Regions from separate parts of the Streptomyces sp. SID14515 genome, predicted to be linked through region 2. Evidence: riboswitches for the same ligand, from Rfam matches in the RefSeq annotation. Region 2 holds a riboswitch; the other holds the start of a gene.
The links. Region 2 has a riboswitch for cobalamin ahead of G3I54_RS14965 (ribonucleoside-diphosphate reductase subunit alpha). Riboswitches for the same ligand answer to the same signal wherever they lie in the genome.
Positions count from the first base shown of each region.

Region 1: another riboswitch for cobalamin. It lies ahead of G3I54_RS19550 (cobalamin biosynthesis protein); the one in region 2 lies ahead of G3I54_RS14965 (ribonucleoside-diphosphate reductase subunit alpha).

Region 1 is NZ_JAAGMH010000091.1:58,110-61,317, forward strand. Features, by position in the region: gene G3I54_RS19540 (inorganic phosphate transporter) at 1-583, shown strand, start outside; gene G3I54_RS19545 (hypothetical protein) at 596-826, shown strand; cobalamin riboswitch at 999-1,131, shown strand; gene G3I54_RS19550 (cobalamin biosynthesis protein) at 1,281-2,276, shown strand; gene G3I54_RS19555 (cobyric acid synthase) at 2,273-3,208, shown strand, end outside.
Region 2 is NZ_JAAGMH010000074.1:31,888-35,095, reverse strand. Features, by position in the region: gene G3I54_RS14975 (hypothetical protein) at 1-550, shown strand, start outside; gene G3I54_RS14970 (GNAT family N-acetyltransferase) at 550-1,059, shown strand; cobalamin riboswitch at 1,112-1,247, shown strand; gene G3I54_RS14965 (ribonucleoside-diphosphate reductase subunit alpha) at 1,384-3,208, shown strand, end outside.

The DNA.
Region 1 (3,208 bases), on a different contig from region 2:
CGGTGTCGCCATCGCGCTCGGCACCTACCTCGGCGGCTGGCGCATCATCCGCACCATGGGCAGCGGCCTGACCGACCTCAAGCCGCCGCAGGGCTTCGCCGCCCAGACCAGTGCGGCGACCGTCATCCTGGCCTCCTCGCACCTCGGCTTCTCGCTCTCCACCACCCAGTCCTGCTCGGGTGCCGTGATGGGCGCGGGCCTCGGCCGCAAGGGGGGCGTGGTCCGCTGGTCCACCGCCACCCGGATGTTCGTCGCCTGGGGTCTGACGCTGCCGGCCGCGGGCCTGGTCGGCGCGGGCGCCGAGTTCCTGACCAAGCAGGGCACCTGGGGCATCACCGTCACCGCGATCCTGCTCGTCGGCGGCTCCTTCGCCATCTGGCTGGCCTCGCGCCGCCAGCCGGTCGACCACACCAACGTCAACGACACGGCCGTCGGCGAGGACGAGCCCCAGGGCGTCGTCACCACCGCCATCGCCGCGGTCCAGCCGCCGCCCGTCGGCGGCCCGGCCTCCGACCTCATGACCACCATCCCGGCTCCGGCCACGGCGCCCGACGACCCGGCCCGGCCGCCGGCCACGGTGTAAGGACAGATCCGCATGAAAATCGACTGGGCAGCTCTCGCCTCCGTCTTCGGTGTCAGTCTCGTGGTCACCGTCGCGCTGGTGGGCCTCTTCACCCTGGGCATCGTCGCCCTCTCCAAGCAGTCCGCCACGGCCGGCAGCAGCGCCTCCGGCGGATCAGTCGCGCTGGCGCGCACCGGCGCCTACGCCTGCTTCGCGCTGTGCGTGGCGGCGGTCTCGTACGGGATCTATCTGATCGTCGCCTGACCCCGCTCCACCGCACTCCGCAGCACCGCTTCGGGCCGGACACACCCTCGTGTGTCCGGCCCGAAGCGCGTCCGCGTGTGCGTCCGCACACAGTGGAGCCCCGCAGGTCAACAGCAAGTTGACGGGTGTTCGCGGGGCGTGGTGGACTGCCGGAGCCATTTACGGCGACAGCAGAGGAAGCCGGTGCGAATCCGGCGCGGTCCCGCCACTGTCACCGGGGAGCACTCCCCCACACCGGATGTCACGGCCCGCCGCACGCGGGCTGGAAGGCCGGGGGAACTGCGGATCCGGAAGCCAGGAGACTCTCGTCGCCGGTCACGTCGAACCAGGGCGCGGACCCTGAGTGAGGACCTACGCCATGCCCGGCCGCCGTGCGCCGCATCCCGTGCCCCCCAGTTACGGCCCCGGTGCCGGAACGTATGCCGGAACGCCTCTGACCGCGGCGGCCTGAGCCGTGCGTGCCGACCGCGTCTTCGCGTACGGCGCCACGGCCGGACTGATCGCCGACGCCCTGCTCGGCGACCCCCGACGCGGCCACCCCGTCGCCGGATTCGGCCGCGCCGCCGCGCGGGTGGAGTCCCTGCTGTGGCGTGACGACCGGGGCCGGGGCGCTCTGCACACCCTCGTGTGCGCCGGTGGCGCCGTGGGGGCCGCCGCGCTGGCCGCACGCGCCGTACGGGACCGGCCCGCGCTCGCCGTCGCGCTGACCGCCGCCACCGCCTGGTCCGTCGTCGGCGGTACGTCGCTGGGCCGGGAGGCCCGCGCCATCGGCGGCGCGCTGGCCGCCGGGGACCTGGAGGTGGCCCGGGAGCGGCTGCCGCATCTGTGCGGGCGCGATCCGCACTCCCTGGACGGTCCGGGCATCGCCCGCGCGGTCGTCGAGTCGGTCGCCGAGAACACCTCGGACGCCGTCGTCGGCGCGCTGGTGTGGGGAGCGATCGGCGGGGTGCCGGGGCTCGTCGGCTTCCGGGCCGTGAACACGCTCGACGCGATGGTCGGCCACAAGTCGCCCCGCCACCGCCGTTACGGCTGGGCCTCGGCCCGCCTGGACGATCTCGCGGGGTGGCCCGGCGCCCGGCTGACGGCCGCGCTGGCCGTGGCGGCGGGCGGGCGGCCCTCGGAGGCCGTACGCGCCTGGAAGGCCGACGCGGGCCGTCACCCGAGTCCGAACGCCGGTCCGGTGGAGGCCGCGTTCGCGGGGGCGCTCGGCGTACGGCTGGGCGGGACGCTGGCGTACGCGGGGCGCGTCGAGCACCGGCCGGTCTTGAACGGCGAGTCCGGGCGGGACGTGCGGAGCGCCGACATCGAACGCGCGGTACGGCTGTCGCGCCGGGTGAGTGCGCTGGCCCTCGGGGTGTGCGTGGCGGGGCGGCTGGTCGCCGGGCGCGTGATCGCCGGGCGCGTGGTCGCGGGACGGTCGTCGACAGGACGGAAGCGGGGACGGGCATGAGCGGCGGACTGCTGGTCGCGGGAACCACATCGGACGCGGGCAAGAGCGTCGTCACGGCGGGCATCTGCCGGTGGCTGGTGCGCCGGGGCGTGAAGGTCGCGCCGTTCAAGGCGCAGAACATGTCGCTGAACTCCTTCGTGACCCGGGAGGGCGCGGAGATCGGGCGGGCCCAGGCCATGCAGGCGCAGGCCGCCCGGGTGGAGCCGACGGCCCTGATGAACCCGGTGCTGCTGAAGCCCGGCAGCGACCGGTCCAGCCAGGTCGTGCTGATGGGCAAGCCGGTCGGCGAGATGAGCGCCCGGGGCTATCACGGAGGCCGTCAGGAGGCGTTGCTCGGGACGGTCACGGACTGTCTGGAGCAGTTGCGGTCGACGTACGACGCGGTGATCTGCGAAGGGGCCGGGTCGCCGGCCGAGATCAATCTGCGGCGGACCGACATCGTGAACATGGGGATCGCGCGGGCCGCGAAATTCCCTGTGCTGGTGGTCGGGGACATCGACCGGGGCGGGGTCTTCGCCTCGTTCTTCGGCACGACGGCGCTGCTGAGCGCGGAGGACCAGGCGCTGGTCGCCGGCTACCTCGTGAACAAGTTCCGAGGCGACGTCTCGCTGTTGGAGCCGGGCCTGGACATGCTGTACGACCTGACCGGGCGGCGGACGTACGGAGTGCTGCCGTACGCCCACGGGCTCGGCATCGACGAGGAGGACGGCCTGCGGGTGTCGATGCGGGGCGCGGTGCGCGAATCGGTCGTGGCTCCCCCGCACGGCGAGGACGTGTTGCGGGTCGCGGTCTGCGCGGTGCCGTTGATGTCCAACTTCACGGATGTGGACGCGCTGGCCGCCGAACCGGGCGTCGTCGTGCGGTTCGTGGACCGGGCCGACGAGCTGGTCGACGCGGACCTGGTGATCGTCCCCGGGACGCGCGGCACGGTG
Region 2 (3,208 bases):
CTCGGGCGATCCGGCGCCCGACCGGGCGGAGTTGGAGGAGCGGGCGCGGGCCGTACAGACCGTCGCGGAGCATGTGTGGGTGACCGAGGCCCCCGGGTACACCCTGGCGCGCCAGTCGGTCGGGGTGGTCGGCGACGACGGGTTCGGCAGCGTCTACACCACGCCCGAGGGCCAGCAGATCCAGCTGTCGGTGGAGCGCCGCCCGCACGCCGAGGCCGACTGTACGAAGAATCCCGCGCCCGCCGGCGGCCAGGAGCCCCTGGAGACGTGCGAGCGGGACGGCGGCCAGTGGTACCGGGCCACGGAGTCCGGCCACGCGTACGCCCAGGAACAGGGCGGCCTCGTGGTCACGTTGAGCGGAGTGCGCGACAAGGTGGACCGGGCGACGCTGCGGTCGTCGGCGCGGGCCGCCCACCGCGCCGACGACCACGAGCTGGACCAGGTGCTGCCGCCGGCCGGGGAGGCCGCCGGGCGACAGCCGGTCGAGCGCGGCGATCTGCCGCCGGTGGGCGACGGCGCCCCGAACAACGATGTGGGAGCGAGTGGCTGATGGATCTGACGATCAGAGCGGCGGAACCCGCCGAGTACGCCGTGCTCGGCGAGATCATCGCCGAGGCGTATCTCGGCGACGATCTGCTGGACGGCCCGCAGGACCCGTATCTGCTCAAGTTGCGGGCGGTGGAGCAGCGGGCGGCCGAGGCGGAAGTGCTGGTCGCGCTCGACGCGGACGGGGCGGTGCTCGGCGGTGTGACGTATGCCGCTCCCGGCACTCCGTGGCGCGACATAGCCGGTCCGGAAGAGGCCGAATTCCGGATGCTGGCCGTGGCCCGCGCGGGGCGCGGACGGGGTGTGGGAGAGGCTCTCGTACGGGCGTGCGTCGAGCGGGCCCGATCCGCCGACGGCGTCCGGGCGCTGGTGCTGTCGACGCAGCCGGCGATGCTCGGAGCCCATAGGATCTACCGTCGGCTCGGCTTTCTGCGGACCCCCGAACGGGACTGGGAGCCGGTGCCGGGCCTGCGCCTGATGACCTTCCGGCTGGAGCTGGGGGCGGCCTCCTGAGGGGCTTATTAAATCGACGCGACACAACATGTGGGGGCCGCAGCATCTGGCGGCCCCCACATGTATGCTCGACCTCGCTGTCGTCGCAGGGGAATCCGGTGCGAATCCGGAACTGTCCCGCAACGGTGTGATCAGTGTGCTTTTGCACACCTGAAGTCCGAAGACCTGTCGACAGCGCGTCCGGCTCGACCGAACCGGATGCCAGACGTCCGGGCCTCGCGGATAGGCCGGTGGACGCCGTCAGCTGTGCTGCCCTGCCTCGGGTTTCGCGCTGCCCGGCTTCCCCGCCTGCTGCCGGCCCCCTGCCGAGCGAGGGAAAGCCCAGTGACCATCGCGCCCGCCGATCCGGTTTCAGCCACCGAATCCGCCGAGTCCACCACGGCCGGGAACGCCCCGAACGACGGACCCGGGACCGCTTTGCTGCGGACCTTGACCGACCTCACCGTCGATCTGCCCGACACCGACCCCGGCCGGGTCGCCGCCGCCGCGCTGCGCGGGCGCAACGCCCGTTCCGACGAGGCCGAGTTGCGCTCGCTGGCCACCGAGGCCGCCGCGGGGCTGATCTCCGAGGACCCGGCGTACTCCCGGCTCGCCGCCCGGCTGCTGACCCGCACGATCGCGGACGAGGCCGCTGGGCAGGGCGCGACGTCCTTCTCCGCCTCGGTCGCCGTCGGCCACCGCGAGGGCCTGATCGCCGACCGCACCGCCGCGTTCGTGGCGCTGCACGCGACCGCGCTCGACCAGCTCGTCGAGCAGGCCCTGGCGGACGGCGCCGACGACCGCTTCGGCTACTTCGGTCTGCGTACGCTGCACAGCCGCTATCTGCTGCGCCACCCGCTCACCCGCCAGGTGATCGAGACCCCGCAGCACTTCATGCTGCGTGTGGCCGCGGGCCTCGCCGAGGACGAGTCGGTGCGGGCGCTGGACGAGGTCGCCGCGCTGTACGGGCTGATGAGCCGGCTGGACTACCTCCCCTCCTCCCCCACGCTCTTCAACTCCGGCACCCGGCACCCGCAGATGTCCTCCTGCTATCTGCTGGACTCGCCGAAGGACGAGCTGGACTCGATCTACGACCGCTACCACCAGGTGGCGCGGCTCTCCAAGCACGCGGGCGGCATCGGTCTGTCGTACTCCCGCATCCGCGCCCGGGGTTCGCTGATCCGGGGCACCAACGGGCACTCCAACGGCATCGTGCCGTTCCTCAAGACGCTGGACGCCTCCGTCGCGGCGGTGAACCAGGGCGGCCGGCGCAAGGGCGCGGCGGCGGTCTACCTGGAGACCTGGCACGCCGACATCGAGGAGTTCCTGGAGCTCCGCGACAACACCGGTGAGGACCAGCGGCGTACGCACAACCTGAACCTGGCGCACTGGATCCCGGACGAGTTCATGCGCCGGGTCGACGCGGACACCGACTGGTCGCTGTTCTCGCCCGCCGAGGTGCCCGAGCTGGTCGACCTGTGGGGCGACGAGTTCGACGCGGCCTACCGCGCGGCCGAGGCCAAGGGCCTGGCCCGCAGGACGATTCCGGCGCGTGAGCTGTACGGCCGGATGATGCGGACCCTCGCGCAGACCGGCCAGGGCTGGATGACGTTCAAGGACGCCTCCAACCGGACCGCGAACCAGACCGCCGAGCCGGGCCGGGTCGTGCACTCCTCGAACCTGTGCACAGAGATCCTGGAGGTCACCGACGACGGCGAGACGGCCGTCTGCAACCTGGGCTCGGTCAACCTGGGCGCCTTCGTGGCGAACGGCTCGATCGACTGGGACCGGCTGGACGCCACCGTGCGCACCGCCGTGACCTTCCTGGACCGAGTCGTCGACATCAACTTCTACCCGACCGAGCAGGCCGGGCGCTCCAACTCCCGCTGGCGGCCGGTCGGCCTGGGCGCGATGGGCCTCCAGGACGTCTTCTTCCAGCTGCGCCTGCCCTTCGACTCCCCCGAGGCCCGCGCGCTCTCGACGAAGATCTCCGAGCGGATCATGCTGGCCGCGTACGAGGCGTCCTGCGACCTCGCCGAGCGCTCGGGCCCGCTGCCCGCGTGGTCGGAGACGCGTGCCGCGCGCGGTGTCCTCCACCCGGACCACTACGACACCGAGCTGAACTGGCCGGAGCGCTGGGACGCCCTGCGCGCCCGGGTCGCGAAGACCG